2 regions of the Mycobacterium sp. 663a-19 genome follow, and region 2 is predicted to be linked to the other one. Evidence: predicted binding sites of a transcription regulator. Region 2 holds the regulator's gene; the other holds the start of a gene.
What was found. The regulator LexA, encoded in region 2, represses DNA repair genes until DNA is damaged. The targets are predictions, from matches to a motif close to CGAACANNTGTTCG.

Region 1: a site for LexA is predicted at 5,213-5,226, ahead of ruvC (crossover junction endodeoxyribonuclease RuvC). Genes of this name have one in related genera too.

What each region holds. Positions count from the first base shown of each region.
Region 1 covers NZ_JAPJAV010000010.1:7,380-15,389, reverse strand. The annotation lists gene pdxT (pyridoxal 5'-phosphate synthase glutaminase subunit PdxT) at 1-557, shown strand, start outside; gene OQ968_RS17860 (YebC/PmpR family DNA-binding transcriptional regulator) at 682-1,434, shown strand; gene OQ968_RS17855 (polyamine aminopropyltransferase) at 1,457-3,028, opposite strand; gene OQ968_RS17850 (DUF350 domain-containing protein) at 3,025-3,480, opposite strand; gene OQ968_RS17845 (DUF4247 domain-containing protein) at 3,502-3,933, opposite strand; gene OQ968_RS17840 (DUF2617 family protein) at 3,930-4,442, opposite strand; gene OQ968_RS17835 (DUF4178 domain-containing protein) at 4,452-5,063, opposite strand; gene ruvC (crossover junction endodeoxyribonuclease RuvC) at 5,242-5,775, shown strand; gene ruvA (Holliday junction branch migration protein RuvA) at 5,772-6,365, shown strand; gene ruvB (Holliday junction branch migration DNA helicase RuvB) at 6,370-7,440, shown strand; gene OQ968_RS17815 (hypothetical protein) at 7,511-8,010, shown strand, end outside.
Region 2 covers NZ_JAPJAV010000010.1:114,638-122,647, forward strand. The annotation lists gene OQ968_RS18485 (peroxynitrite isomerase) at 1-160, opposite strand, end outside; gene nrdR (transcriptional regulator NrdR) at 209-673, opposite strand; gene OQ968_RS18495 (LysM peptidoglycan-binding domain-containing protein) at 831-1,325, opposite strand; gene lexA (transcriptional repressor LexA) at 1,652-2,356, shown strand; gene OQ968_RS18505 (hypothetical protein) at 2,401-4,587, opposite strand; gene OQ968_RS18510 (acyl-CoA dehydrogenase family protein) at 5,053-6,213, opposite strand; gene hflX (GTPase HflX) at 6,293-7,747, opposite strand; gene dapF (diaminopimelate epimerase) at 7,794-8,010, opposite strand, start outside.

The DNA of each region.
Region 1 (8,010 bases), 110 kb from region 2:
ACACCCGCGAGCACCTCGCCGCGCTGCGCGAAGCCGGCGCCGACTCGATGCCGGTGCGCCGCCGCGGCGAGCTCGACGCGGTCGACGGGCTGGTCATCCCCGGCGGGGAGTCCACCACCATGAGCCACCTGCTGGGAGACCTCGGCCTGCTCGAGCCGTTGCGGGCGCGGCTGGCCGACGGCCTTCCGGCCTACGGCGCGTGCGCGGGCATGATCCTGCTGGCCAGCGAGATCCTCGACGCCGGCGCCGGTGGCCGTCGGGCGCTGCCGCTGCGCGCGATCGATATGACGGTGCGGCGCAACGCCTTTGGGCGGCAGGTCGACTCGTTCGAGGGCGACATCGAGTTCGCGGGCCTCGACGGCCCGGTGCGCGCGGTGTTCATCCGCGCCCCGTGGGTCGAGCGGGCCGGCGACGGGGTGCAGGTGCTGGCCCGGGCCGCGGGGCACATCGTCGCGGTGCGCCAGGGCCCGATGCTGGCGACGGCGTTCCACCCCGAGATGACCGGCGACCGGCGCATCCACCGGTTGTTCGTCGACATCGTCAACGGGGAGGTCTGACGGCCTCCGCCGACTGTGGGGGCTATGGACGAATCCAGGCGGATCACGTGCGTAGGGCCCACACTCGGCGCCCACGTAGACTCGTCTGGCGACTTTCCAGAGATAGAAGAGGTGCAGCACACCCATGAGCGGCCATTCCAAGTGGGCCACCACCAAGCACAAGAAGGCCGTCGTCGACGCCCGCCGCGGCAAGATGTTCGCCCGGTTGATCAAGAACATCGAGGTCGCCGCCCGCGTCGGCGGCGGCGACCCGGCGGGCAACCCCACGCTGTACGACGCCATCCAGAAGGCGAAGAAGAGCTCGGTGCCCAACGACAACATCGAGAAGGCCCGCAAGCGCGGCGCCGGCGAGGAAGCCGGCGGCGCGGACTGGCAGACCATCACCTACGAGGGGTATGCGCCCAACGGCGTGGCGGTGCTTGTCGAGTGCCTGACCGACAACCGCAACCGCGCGGCCAGCGAGGTGCGGGTGGCGATGACGCGCAACGGCGGTACCATGGCCGACCCGGGATCGGTGGCCTACCTTTTCACCCGCAAGGGCGTGGTCACCCTCGAGAAGGACGGCCTGACCGAAGACGACCTGCTGGCCGCGGTGCTCGACGCCGGCGCGGAGGACGTCAACGACCTGGGCGACAGCTTCGAGATCATCACCGAGCCCACGGACCTGGTCGCCGTGCGAACCGCCTTGCAGGAGGCCGGGATTGACTACGACTCCGCCGAGGCGGGGTTTTTGCCGTCGGTGACCGTTCCCCTCGATGCCGACGGCGCGCAGAAGGTCATGCGGCTCGTCGACGCCCTCGAGGACAGCGACGACGTGCAGGACGTCTACACCAACGCCGACATCCCCGACGAGATCCTGGCCCAGATCGAAGAGTGAGCGGCCCAGCCGGTTAGCGCCGTTAGTCGTAGCCGTGCCGCATGTCGTCGACGATGCGCGGGTTCTCCAGCGTCGACGGCTCGAGCGGGCGGGGCCCGACGTCCTCGGCGAACACCGTCGCGGCCTCCAGCACCCGCGGGTTGAGGAACCGAAGCGGGGGAGCGTCGGACGGCATGGCGGGTCGCGGCGGGATGTCGCCGCGGCGGGCCAGCGCGAAGCCCCAGTCGCCGAACGTCGGCACGTGCACGTGGTACGGCGTGACCGCGTAGCCGGCGGATCGGATCGTGGAGATGGTGCGCCAGAACGCCGTCCGCGTCGAGAACGGGCTGCCGGCCTGCACCACCACCAGGCCGTCGGGGGCAAGCGCGTGCGCGGCGAGCGTGTAGAACTCGCTGGAATACAGCCGGCCCAGCACGGGCGTGTCCGGGTCGGGCAGGTCGACGATGATCGCGTCGAAGCCCCGCGGCGGGCGCAGCCCGGGGTGCGGCGCCCGCAGCCAGCGCATCGCGTCGTCGATCACGATGGTCACCCGCGGGTTGTCCAGCGCGCCGCGGTTGGCGTCGCGCAGCGTGGTGCGCGCCAACTCGATCACCGCGGGGTCGAGCTCGACCTGCACGATCTGGCCGATGCCGGGCTGGCGCAGCAGCTCGCGCGCCGCCAGGCCGTCGCCGCCGCCCAGCACCAGCACCGAGCGCGCGCCCCCGCCCAGCGCGGGGTAGACGAGGCTCTCGGTGTAGCGGTATTCGTCCCGGGTGGAGAACTGCAGGCCCCCGTCGAGGTACAGCCGGGTGTCGTCGCCGCGGCGGGTGATCACGATCTCCTGGTAGGCGGTGTGCCGGTAGGCGATGATCGGGTCGGCGTAGAGCCGTTGCCGGCTGGTGGTCTCGATGTCGTGGGACCGCACCAGCAGGGTGACCAGCACGGCCAGCGCGGCGGCGAGCGCGCACAGCGCCGTCGCCAGCTGCTTCGCGGAAACGACGCGCCGCAGCAGGAACATTGCCACGACCCCGGCCGCGACCAGGTTGATGATGCCGGTGGCCGCCGCCCCACGGATCATCCCCAGGTGCGGCAGCAGGATGAACGGCCACACCAGTCCGCCCACCAGCGCGCCCAGGTAGTCGGCCGCGTTGAGGTTGGCCAGCGTCCGGCCGGTGTCGGTGGCCGGGTCATCGGCCGGGTCATTGAAGGCGGGCCGCCGCTGCTGCAGCAGCGTCATCAGCAGCGGCACCTCGGCGCCGACCAGGCCGCCGATCAGGGCGGTGCCGACCGCCAGCACCCACGTCGACTCGTCGGAGCCGTCCAGGAAGGCGAACACCGCGTAGAGCGCCGCCGCGGACAGGCCGCCAACGATGCCCAGCAGCGCCTCCACGGCGATGAAGGTGATGGCCGCGCGCGCCAGCAGCGGCTTGATCGCCAGGGCGCCCGCGCCCAGCGCGGCGATGTACCCCGCGACGATCAGCGAGGTGGCGACGATGCCGCCGCCGTTCAGGCTCGCCGACAGCGTCAGCAGCGCGAGTTCGTACACGATGCCGCACGCCGCGCACGCCGCGACGGCGGCCAGCAGCACCGAGCGCCACCGCCCCGGGGACGTCATGACACCGCGGCGGCGGTCACCCCTCCCACCGCCAGCAATATCAGGGCCACCGCGAACGCCCCCGGATGCAGCGTGGGCTCGTCGACGTGCTCGTGGAAGTTGCCGGGGATCAGCAGGTGCATGGTCAGCAGCGCGATCCCCAGCAGGATCACTCCCATCAACCCGTACACGGCCACGCCGATGAGCCCCTGGCCCAGCTGGCTGTAGCTGTTGACGATCGCGGTGATGATGACGACGGTGAGCGCGATGTACATCGCGCCCGCGACGACGACGGCGTTGGGCCGCCGATCAACGAACACCAGTTGGCGCAGCCTGCCCGGGGTCAGCCAGTCGACCATGTAGAAGCCGACGATCAGCACGGCCATCCCGACGGCGAAGTACAGGATCGTCGCGACCGCGCCCTTCAGGACGGGATTGAGGTCGATCGTTCCGATCTCGACGGCGAGGTACATGGTTGTCTCCTTTGCTGTACTTCACTTGGTTCCGCCGGGGCCGCCGGGGGTGCCTCCGGTCCCGTGCGACGGGGACCCGGGGGTGAAACCGGGGCCGAGGAAGATGAACGCCCCGTGGCTGTATCCGGCGCCCAGGCCCTCGACGCGGATGCTGCACGGGTAGTTGCCGTCGGGACCCACGATCACGATGCTGTCGCTGTAGCGCAGGTACTCGCTGTTGCCGCTGTCGGCGCGCGCCTCGGGCGCCTTGTAGTCGGCGAGCGTGTCGGCCACCTCCTCGGGCGATCCGCTGCACTGGTAGCGGGTGCCGTTGGCGTCCCGGGCGTACTCGTGATAGTGGCCGGCGATGTACGACCCGATGTTCTTGTTCAGCAACACGATTCCGAACACCAGCGACGCGACGGCCGCGGCGGCCAGCCCGCCGGCGATCCAGAACAGCGCTTTGCGGCTCACGGGCGCCACCGGCTCGCCGTGTGCACCACCACGCCGCCGGAGCCCGACGGGCGGCGCGGGTACAGGTGCCAGGTCTGCCAGCGCCAGCCGGCGCCGTCGGGCTCGGCGGCCAGCGCGGTCAGCGCGGCGTCATCGCCGGGGAACGTGCCGCCGAGCCACCCGGGTTCGGTGAGGCAGCGGTGCCGAAGCTCGCGCGCGAGCTCGCGAAACGCCGCCTCGTCGCGGCTGTCGGTGCGCGACTCGATGCGATAGCCGGGCGCATCGGCGCGCCCGGGCAGCTTGCCGCCGTGCCTGCGCGCGGTGCAGGAGACCTGCTCGGAGAAGCTTCCGCCCGTGTGCTCGACGGTGACGACGTGCGATGCGCCGAGGACCCCGAGCACCAGCGCGCCGCCGCCGGGATGCTCGAGCGGGTGGCTGGCCAGCGGCCGCGGCGCCGGGGCGTTGAGCGCCAGCCCGAGCCTCTTCCCGGAGACGTCCGCCGGCGTCACGGCGAGCTGATGGAGCGGCACCGGCGTGGCCTAGGGCGACGAGGGCGGCGGGGCCGGGTAGAGGGTGAGCTCGCCGGGTAGGACGGGCTTGCCCGTGGAAACCTCCCACGGCATGTCCGGGGCCCAGCGTTCGAAGGAGAGCAGCGCGCTCTCGTCGGCGTTGGTGCAGTCCACGAATTCCATCTCGCCGCCCGCGGGCAGGCCCGTCGTGCCCTCGGTCGTGTACGAGGCGCGGCCGCGCTCCGACTCGTGAAACATCACGCCGTCGACCACATACGGATCGCCGGGCCGCAGCGGAAGGTCCTTGCGGGTCACCCACATCGCCAGCTCGAGGCGCCCGTCGTCCTCCTCGACGCTGAACCAGATCGGTTGGTCGCCGCCCTCCAGCAGGTGCTCCCACCACACGAAGGGTCCCTCGCGGAAGGTCACCGACCCGCGGACCACGTAGTCGACACCGCCGTAGCTGACGATGGCGCCCGGGCCCAGCTGCCGCGGCCCGAACTCCGGCATCGCGTTGAAGGACAGCGGGTCCTTGCGCCCGCGCGGCCGGGCCGGTTTCTTGGGCCGCCGCAACGCCACGAGGAGCACCACGATCGACGCGATGAACAGCACCGCCGCCAGGACGAGCAGGAGTGTTCCCACGCCAAACCTTCCGTTGCCACACTGCTGGAGCGAAACGTGGGCATAAAGCTAACAGCTTTTGACGGGGCGGGCGCCGCAACGCGCGCCCGCGAAGCCGCCGGGCGGCCGCGTGTCCTACCGGATCCCGTCGGCCCCGCCCGCTAGGCTCTCGAACAGCTGTTCGTACTAAGGAGCGGTAATGCGCGTGATGGGCGTCGACCCGGGACTGACCCGATGCGGGCTGTCGGTGGTCGAAAACGGGCGCGGCCGGGAGGTCGTCGCGCTGGACGTCGACGTGGTGCGCACCCCGTCGGATGCGCCGCTGTCCAAGCGGCTGCTGGCCATCAGCGACGCCATCGACCACTGGCTGGACACCCATCGGCCGGACGTGGTGGCGGTCGAGCGGGTCTTCTCGCAGCAGAACGTGATGACGGTGATGGGCACCGCCCAGGCCGGCGGCGTCATCGCCCTGGCGGCCGCCAAACGCGGGATCGACGTGCACTTCCACACCCCCAGCGAGGTCAAGGCCGCGGTCACCGGCAGCGGCACCGCCGGCAAGGCGCAGGTCACCGCGATGGTCACGAAAATCCTTGGGCTGCAAGCCAAACCGACGCCGGCCGACGCCGCCGACGCGCTGGCTCTGGCGATCTGCCATTGCTGGCGGGCGCCGATGCTGGCCCGGATCGCCGCGGCCCAGGCGAAGGCCCAGGCCATGCTGAAGGCCGCGCGATGATCGCGTCGGTGCGCGGTGAGGTGCTCGAGGTGGCGCTCGACCATGTGGTGATCGAGGCCGCCGGGGTGGGTTACCGGATCAACGCGACGCCGTCGACGCTGGCGACGCTGCGCCAGGGCAGCGAGGCCCGGCTGATCACGGCGATGATCGTGCGCGAGGACTCGCAGACGCTGCACGGGTTCGGCGACTCCGAGACCCGCGACCTGTTCCTGACGCTGCTGTCGGTGTCGGGGGTGGGGCCGCGGCTGGCGATGGCGACGCTGGCCGTGCACGACGCCGCGGCGCTGCGCCAGGCGCTGGCCGACGGCGATGTCGCCGCGCTGACCCGGGTGCCCGGCATCGGCAAGCGCGGCGCCGAGCGGATGGTGCTGGAATTGCGCGACAAGATCGGCGCGGTTGCCGGGTCGGCGCCCACGCCGGCGGTCAACGGCCACTCCGTGCGCGGCCCGGTGGTCGAGGCCCTGGTCGGCCTCGGTTTCGCGGCCAAGCAGGCGGAGGAGGCCACCGACAACGTGCTGGCCGGCGACCACGACGCGACGACGTCGTCGGCGCTGCGGGCGGCGCTGTCGTTGCTGGGCAAGGCGCGGTGAGCCGGTGAGCTCGGACGACGACGACTTCTTCGACCCGGAGGTCCGCGAGGTCTCGGCCGCGCTCGCGTCCGGCGAGGGCGACATCGACGTCAGCCTGCGGCCCCGCTCGCTGCGGGAGTTCATCGGCCAGGCCCGGGTGCGCGAGCAGCTGCAGCTGGTCATCGAGGGCGCCAAGAACCGCGGCGGCACACCGGATCACATCCTGCTGTCCGGCCCGCCGGGCCTGGGCAAGACGTCGCTGGCCATGATCATCGCCGCCGAGCTGGGGTCCTCGCTGCGGGTGACGTCGGGGCCCGCGCTGGAACGCGCCGGCGACCTGGCCGCGATGCTGTCCAACCTGGTCGAGCACGACGTGCTGTTCATCGACGAGATCCACCGCATCGCGCGGCCCGCCGAGGAGATGCTCTACCTGGCGATGGAGGACTTCCGGGTCGACGTGGTGGTCGGCAAGGGCCCCGGGGCGACGTCGATCCCGCTGGAGGTCGCGCCATTCACCCTGGTCGGCGCCACCACCCGGTCCGGCGCGCTCACCGGGCCGCTGCGCGACCGGTTCGGCTTCACCGCGCACATGGACTTCTACGAGCCCGCCGAGCTGGAACGGGTGCTGGCCCGCTCCGCCGGGATCCTGGGCATCGAGCTGGGCGCCGACGCCGGCGCGGAGATCGCCCTGCGCTCGCGCGGCACGCCGCGGATCGCCAACCGGCTGTTGCGCCGGGTGCGCGACTTCGCCGAGGTACGCGCGGACGGCGTGATCACCCGCGACGTCGCCAAGTCCGCGCTCGAGGTCTACGACGTCGACGAGCTCGGCCTGGACCGGCTGGACCGGGCGGTGCTGTCGGCGCTGACCCGCAGCTTCGGCGGCGGCCCGGTCGGGGTGTCGACGCTGGCGGTGGCCGTCGGCGAGGAGGCCGCAACCGTGGAAGAGGTGTGCGAGCCGTTCCTGGTCCGCGCCGGCATGGTCGCGCGCACCCCGCGCGGCCGGGTGGCCACCGCCCTGGCCTGGACCCATCTGGGCATGACCCCGCCGGCCGGGGTCGGCGGGCTGGGCCAGCCGGGGCTGTTCGACCAGCTTTAGCGGCGGTTACGCCGTCCTCGCCGCGGGTACCCGAACCACCAGCAGAAATTACCTGTTGGAGGTGATTCAGATGAGGCACACGTCTCCTGACTACGAAGGCCCGCGCGCCGGGTACATGCCACGGACCCGCGGCGCGGTGACCGGCTTGCTCCTGGTCCTGTTGGGCGCATGGGGCGCATTGGTCCCGTTCTTCGGGCCCGACATCAACTGGGCCTACATGACCGATCCGGCCTGGACCTGGACGGCGGCCAAGGGCTGGCTGGAGGTGTTGCCCGGGGCCGTCACCGCCCTGGGCGGCCTGCTGCTGCTCGCCTCCGGCAACCGCCTGAGCGCCACGTTCGGCGGCTGGCTGGCGGTCGTGGGCGGCGCCTGGTTCGTGATCGGCCGGGCGTTCGCGGCGACGCTGCGAATCGGGGACGTGGGTCAGCCCGCGGCCGCGACGGACCTGAAGCGGGCGCTGCTCGAGGTCACCTACTTCACCGGCCTCGGCGCGCTGATCGTGTTCCTGGGCGGCGCCGCCCTGGCACGCGTGGCGGTCCGGCATGCGCGCGACGTCGTCGTGACGGAGCC
Region 2 (8,010 bases):
TCTGCGCGTAGGCCAGAAACGGCTTGCCCACATGGGAGAACACGACCTCCTCGAGGTACTCGAAGGGCTGGATCGTGGGGTATTCGCCGGCGCCTCGACCGGCCCAGGTGCCGAGCAGTGGCGCCAGGGCCTCGAGATCGGGATGCAAGTCGGCAGGCATGAAAAACAGCGTAGTCCGGCGGGCACTGGCCCCCGGGACGCCGGTGGGTCAGCTCGGCGTGGACACCTTGCGGTGCGCGCGCAGCGCCTCGATCTCGCGCTCGAAATCGTCGGCCGACGAGAACGACCGATACACCGACGCGAATCGCAGGTAGGCCACCTCGTCCAGGTCGCGCAACGGCCCGAGGATGGCCAGGCCGACCTCGTGGCTGGGGACCTCCGGCGAACCGGCGGCCCGCACGGTGTCCTCGACCTGCTGGGCCAGCAGGTTGAGTGCGTCCTCGTCCACCTGGCGGCCCTGGCAGGCGCGGCGGACCCCCTTGATGACCTTCTCCCGGCTGAACGGCTCGGTCACCCCGCTGCGCTTGACCACGGCCAGGACCGCGGTTTCCACGGTGGTGAACCGGCGGCCGCATTCGGGGCAGGACCGGCGGCGCCGAATGGCCTGGCCCTCATCGGTTTCCCGCGAGTCGATCACCCTGGAGTCGGGATGCCGGCAGAACGGGCAGTGCATGGCCGCTCCTTCGCCGTGCTGACACCTCGCGGAACAGTCCGAGCGTACCCGTGCGCCGCCCCGGGAGGCCAACGCAACCGCGGTGCGCGCGCGCCCGTCGCCGCGAGGACCGAGCGGCCTTGGCCCGCTGCGGCTTTCGCAGTGCACCGGGGCGCCGTCAGCCGACCGGGGCGATCAGCGTCTGCCCGGCGGCCAGCGCCGGCGAGTTCAGGTCGTTGAGTTCGCGGATCCGGTCGGCAACCTGGCGAGCGGGCGCGTCCGGCGCCACCCGGTGCGCGACGTCCTGCAGGGACTCCCCGGCCTCGACGCGCACGACGGCCAGCTTGTCGGGCACCGGGGCGGCCGAACCGCCGGAGTCGCCGTTGGCCAGCTGGCCGAGGTTCGCGACCAGGCCGAGCCACAGCGTGATCGCGCCGGCGAGCAGCGCCAGCCCGACCGTGGTCAGCATCGTGACGGGCCGCCTGCGATGCGGCGCGACCGACATCGCGACGCCGGTGCCGTGGTAGCGCAGCGGCGCCCCGGCGGGCCGTGAGCTGCCCGGACGGCGGGGCCGGACCGGGCGCTCCCCCTGGTGGCGAGGCCCGTCGGCCGGCGCCCCGGCCGGGCGCCGGATGCCGCTGGTGCGCGGCGAGAGTGTGTGGATGACTGTCATGTGCGTTCCTCCGGTCAACTGGTCCTCGCTCGTGTGTTCGACTATATTCGCTCACCCGTTCGAAACCCGAACATTTGAGCGAAGCGTGTCGGACGAGCCAAACGCTAAACCACACCACCGACAAACCGCGTCGGTGCCTCCTCCTGACATGCAGCACAAATACCCGATACCCGCAAAAGTTACACACGTGTAATTCACCCGCCGTAGGGTCTTGACGCACCATCCCTAGGGTCTTTAGGCCTTGTTCCGGCCCGGTGTCGGCCCGGGCGACACGCGACTCGAACACATGTTTGATTATCGGCCGCCGGGCGGCTACATTCAGTGCCATGAGCGACAGCAACGACACTTCAGCCGCCGGCGCGGCCGGCCGGTTGCATTCCGTGGATCCATCGCTTACCGAGCGGCAGCGCACCATCCTCAACGTCATCCGGCAGTCGGTGACCAGCCGCGGCTATCCGCCCAGCATCCGGGAGATCGGTGACGCCGTCGGCCTGACGTCGACGTCCTCGGTGGCCCACCAGCTGCGCACCCTGGAGCGCAAGGGGTACCTGCGCCGCGACCCGAACCGTCCCCGGGCCGTCGACGTCCGCGGTGTCGAGGACACCCCGGCCGTCGCGGTGCCCGTCACCGACGTCGCCGGCTCGGACGCCCTGCCGGAACCCACCTTCGTGCCCGTGCTCGGGCGCATCGCGGCCGGTGGGCCGATCCTGGCCGAGGAGGCGGTCGAAGACGTCTTCCCGCTGCCCCGTGAGCTGGTCGGCGAGGGCGCGCTGTTCCTGCTCAAGGTCGTCGGCGACTCGATGGTCGAGGCCGCGATCTGTGACGGCGACTGGGTTGTGGTGCGGCAGCAGAATGTCGCCGACAACGGCGACATCGTCGCCGCCATGATCGACGGCGAGGCCACCGTCAAGACGTTCAAGCGCGCGGGCGGTCAGGTGTGGCTGATGCCGCACAACCCGGCGTTCGATCCGATCCCGGGCAACGACGCGACCGTGCTCGGCAAGGTCGTCACGGTGATTCGCAAGATCTGACGCGGAATCTTATTGTGCGGCAACGAGATTGAGACGTTCGCGGGTCAGTCCGCCCTGGTGAAGCCGTTGACCTGGGCGACTTCCTCGCTGGACATCCAGAGCTCGGCCAGCGTGTCCTGGTAGAGCCCGCTGTCGGGGGTGTAGTACAGGCCGAAGCTGGCGTTGACCTTGATGGGATATCCCTCGGGCGCCTGATACGGGTCGTCCAGGGGCAGGTGGATGGTCGGGCGCCCGGGTGAGCCCAGTCCCGCGCCGGCCGGTTCCTCCTCGGTGTCGACGGCCGCGTGCCGCCCGGACCGCGGGGCGGCGGCGGGCGTGACGGCGCCCGGCGCTGCGACATCCGGCGCCGTGTGCGGAACCGCGACGTCCGGGTACCCGGCGCCCGAATCGACCGCCTCGGGCGCCGCCGGGGGGTAGGCCTCGTCCGGATGGGCGGCATCCGCGGGGGCATGCGGAACGGCCACGTCCGGGTAGGCGGCCTCGATGTCGGCGGCCTCCGGGTACTCCTCATCGGGGTAGGCGGCTTCCAGGACGTCTTCGGGGGCGGCTTCGGGATGCTCGGGCTCGGCCCGAACACCCTGCGCCACAACACCTTCCGCGACAACGGGTATGGAATCGGTGTCGACCGCGTCGGGGTCCTCCTGCTCATCCTCCCTGGACCCGGACGGCCATTCGCCGCCGTATTCGTCCCCGGCCTCGTCGCCCCGCGACCAGCTGACCCGCGCCGACCCGGCGCCCACCGGCTCCTCCTCGGAGGGCCGCGGCTCGCCGAAGCCATAGTGCTCGGCGGCGACATCGGCTTCCTCGTGGCCCCAGCTGTCGTCGGCGTCGTAGCCACCGACGTCCACGTCGCGGTCGAACTCGTAGGCGGCGAGCTCCCGGGCCGTGCGACGGCGGCGCGCCCCGACCACCACATACCCCAACACCGCGAACAATGCCGCGATCGGAATTAGCGCCAGCAGGTACCACCAGTTCCAGGCGAACTTCTTGGCGTGGGGAGGCATCGCCGCGCCGCTGGGCTGGTTCTGGCCCGACACCTGCAGGCCGGACAGCAGCGGCGCCAGGTTGGACGGCTCGGTGGCGAACGTGTTCTTCGCGCGGTTCCACGAGATCTTGCCGCCGGCGAACTTCTGGGAGATCACGTCGCCGTCCACCGCCTGATCGGCGACCGGCACGCCCAGTTTGCCGCCGGGGCCGCGAAGCTTGTCCCAGGCCGCCTTCATGGCGCCGCGCACGACGAACGCGCCGTGCTGGGACGTCCAGAAGATCACCGGCTTATCGGCCGCGGCGAACGCGGAGACCCGGCTGCCGGGGACGCCGCCGTCGGACTCGTTGGCGATCGGGAAGCCCAGGTCGCTGCCGACCGGCCCGCCCAGCGACTCGTACTTGGCCAGCACGTCGCTCTCGACGGCGTTCGCGCCGGTGGCCTGGCTGAAGAACACCTTGCCGCCGGCGAAGTTCTGGGCGATCCCGTCGCCGCCGATGGGATATTGGCCGCCCTGCTTGGCGCCCAGCGGACCCGAGGCGCCGCCCGCGGCGCGCCACGCCATGTTGATCGCCGCGGTGGGATCGGTCGCCACCTGCAGGCCCTTGAGCTGGTCGGCCAGCACCGGCGGGGTGGTGCTGAAGTCCTTGGTCTTCCGGTTCCAGGAGATCAGGCCGCCGGTGAACTTCTGCGAGGTGACCTCGCCGTCGTAGGTCTCGTCGCCGACCGGGGCGCCGAGCACGCCGCCCGAGCTGCCGAGCTTGTCCCACGCGGCGTTCATCGCGCCGCGCACCACGAAGGCGCCGTGCTCGGACGTCCAGAAGATCACCGGCTTGTCGCTGGCGGAGAACGTGGCCACCCGGCTGTCCGGCCCGGCGAGGCCGGGGACCTCGTTGATGGTCGGAAATCCCAGGTCGCTGTTGGCCGGGCCGCCGAGCGCCTCGTATTTGTCCAGGATCGGCCCGTAGACGAACTTGGCGCCGGTGTCGGTGGTGTAGAACATCTTGCCGCCGCCGAAGTCCAGCGCGAACCCGTCGCCGACCGGGTAGACGTCGCCCTTCCTGGGGCCCAGGGGTGAACTGTCGCCGCCGGCCTTCTCCCACGCCGCCATGATGGCCGCCTCGGCGTCGCCGATCGGGGACGCCGAGGCCGTGGGCGCCAGGAACGCCGCGGCCACCACCGCGGCCGCCATGCTCACCAGCGCGCGCCCGAACAGCCTGCGCAGTGGACCTCTCTGCGGTTTCACCAAGCCTCCCAGCCGACGGATATGCCCCTTGTTGCGGCCATGCCCGCACCCTGCAGACCCTGCGAGCGGGTGATACCCCCACCGCGAGTTGGCAACCCGCATCGGTACGCGTTATCGCCGGGCTCGCATAACTTTGCTCCAGCAACCGGAGAATTCGAAGCCAAATCACGAATTTTACGAAAACGGATATCACTCCGATGTCGAAATGATGCGGGGCCACAGCCATGTCGCGACCATTCGGTCCACAGGTCGCGCGGCATCGCCGGAGTGCGGGCAGCAAAACGCATGCGCCGACGGTACGCGAGGCCGTCGATCGAAGCTGGATATACCCGGCCAAAACACCGATCGGCGCACGGTTGAATTTGCCCGCGAATTTGCCGCGGACCAAACGACGCGACGACGGAGTCGTTGCCTGTCAACACGATTGCGTTCGCCAACGGCGCGCCGACGGGGCCGCCGCGGAGGCTAGACCCCGAGGCTGCGCCCGATGATCTCCTTCATGATCTCGGTCGTGCCACCGTAGATCGTCTGCACCCTGGCGTCGAGATAGGCACGCGCGACCGGGTATTCGCGCATGTAGCCGTACCCGCCGTGCAGCTGCAGGCAGCGGTCGATCAGGTGGACCTGCTTCTCGGTGGAGTACCACTTGGCCATCGCGGCCTGTTCGGCGGTCAGCTTCTCCTCGAGGTGCAGCCGGATGAACTCGTCGACCATGACGCGCACCACGGTGGCCTCGGTGGCCAGCTCGGCCAGCACGAAGCGGCTGTTCTGGAAGCTGCCGATGGGTTTGCCAAAGGCCTTGCGCTCCTTGGTGTATCGCAGCGTGTCCTCCAGCACGGCCTCCATCGCGGCGGCCGCCATGATGGCGATCGAGATCCGTTCCTGCGGCAGGTTCTGCACCAGGTAGATGAAGCCCTTGCCCTCCTCGCCGAGCAGGTTTTCGACTGGAACGTGCACGTCGGTGAACGACAATTCGGCGGTGTCCTGGGCGTCGAGCCCGATCTTGTCCAGGTGCCGTCCGCGTTCGAAGCCCTTCATGCCGCGTTCGACGACGAGCAGCGAAAAGCCGTGTGCCCCCTGGTCCGGGTCGGTCTGCGCCACCACGATCACCAAGTCCGAGTTGATCCCGTTGGTGATGAACGTCTTTGAGCCGTTGAGCACGTAGTGATCACCCTGCTTGACGGCGCGGGTCTTGATGCCCTGTAGGTCGCTGCCGGTGCCCGGCTCGGTCATCGCGATCGCGGTGATCAGCTCCCCGCTGCAGAACTTGGGCAACCAGCGCTGCTTCTGCTCCTCGGTGGCCAGCCGCAGCAGGTACGGGGCGACCACGTCGTTCTGCAGCCCGAACCCGATCCCGCTGTAGCGCCCGGCGGTGGTCTCCTCGGTGACGATCGTGTTGTACCGGAAGTCGGGGTTGCCGCCGCCGCCGTATTCCTCGGGCACCGCCATGCCGAGAAAGCCCTGTTTGCCCGCCTCGAGCCACACGCCGCGGTCGACGATCTTGGCCTTCTCCCATTCCTCGTGATACGGCGCGACGTGGCGCTCGAGAAAGGTGCGGTAGGACTCGCGGAACAATTCGTGCTCGGGCTCGAAAAGAGTGCGCTGGTACTTGACGGCACTGCTCATGGCTGACCTCCGGGCGAACGGGAACTCTGCCGCCCAACATATACCAACCAGACGGTTGGTCGGCGGCTGGGCACGTCGGCTATTGCGTCGGGTCGCCGTCGGTGGAGAACTCGCGCAGGCTGGCGGCCAGCGCCACCGGGACCCGGGCCCGCAGGCGGGTCCCCTCCGGGTTGTGCTCGGTCTGCTGCACCCGCCCGTCGGCGTGCACCCGGGCCACCAGGTCGCCGCGGTCGTAGGGGATCACCACGTCGACGGCGGTATCGGCGGGCGTCGTGAGCTCGGCCATCCGGCGGCGCAGGGCGTCGATCCCCTCGCCGGTGCGGGCGGAGACGAACACCGCGCCGGGCAGCCCGTGCCGAAGCTTGGCCAGCATCAGATCGCTCGCGGCATCCACCTTGTTCACCACCAACAGCTCGGGCGGCGGGTCGCCATCGTGGTCGGCCCCATAGTCGGAGACGACCTCGGAGATCACCTGCCGGACCGCGTCGATCTGGGCCGGCGGGTTGACGTCGGAGCCGTCGACGACGTGCACCAGCAAATCCGCGTCGACCACCTCCTCCAGCGTGGAGCGGAACGCCTCGACCAGCTGGGTGGGCAGGTGCCGCACAAACCCGACCGTGTCGGTGAGGACGTACGGCCTCCCGTCGTCGAACTCGGCGCGCCGGGTGGTGGGGTCCAGCGTGGCGAACAACGCGTCCTCCACCAGCACCCCGGCCCCGGTCAGCGCGTTGAGCAGGCTGGACTTGCCGGCGTTGGTGTAGCCGACGATGGCGATCGACGGGATGTCGCTGCCGAGCCGACGGCTGCGCTGGGTGTCGCGCGCCTGCTTCATGGCCTTGATGTCGCGGCGCAGCTTGGCCATCCGCTCCCGGATGCGCCGCCGGTCGGTCTCGATCTTCGTCTCGCCCGGACCGCGCAGGCCCACCCCGCCGCCGCTGCCGCCGGCGCGGCCGCCGGCCTGCCGCGACATGGACTCGCCCCAGCCGCGCAGCCTGGGCAGCATGTACTCCATCTGGGCCAGCGAAACCTGCGCCTTGCCCTCCCGGCTGGTGGCGTGCTGGGCGAAGATGTCGAGGATCAGCGCGGTGCGGTCGATGACCTTGACCTTCACCGCCTTCTCCAGCGCGGTCAGCTGCGCCGGGGACAGCTCGCCGTCGCAGATGACGGTGTCGGCGCCGGTCGCCACGACCACCTCGCGCAACTCGGCGGCCTTGCCCGACCCGATGTAGGTGGACGGGTCGGGGCGGTCGCGGCGCTGGATGAGTCCCTCGAGCACCAGCGAGCCGGCGGTCTCGGCCAGCGCGGCGAGCTCGGCCAGGCTGGCCTGGTTGTCCGCCGCGCTGCCCTCGGTCCACACCCCGACCAGCACCACGCGCTCCAGCCGCAGCTGGCGGTACTCGACCTCGGAGATGTCGGCCAACTCGGTCGACAGCCCGGCGACGCGGCGCAGCGCCGATCGGTCCTCGAGGGCGAGCTCGCCCGCACTGGGCTCTGGATCCGGGTGATCGTGAAAGGGAGTTTCGGGATGAGTCATAGGCAATTAGCAATGGTGCACGCCAAATCGGTGCAGCGCACTTGATTTAACGCTCCTGCGCGCACCACCATTCCTCGCTGATCTCGCCGCGGGCCACCAGCACCGACGGCCCGCGCAGGTAGCTGGTGGCGTCGGTGACGGTGACGACGACGTCGCCGCCCGGCACCCGGACCGTGAGCGTGCCGGTGTCGGCGCCGGCGTCGGCCAGCGCGGCGACCGCGGCCGCGACCGTTCCCGTGCCGCACGAGCGGGTTTCGCCCACG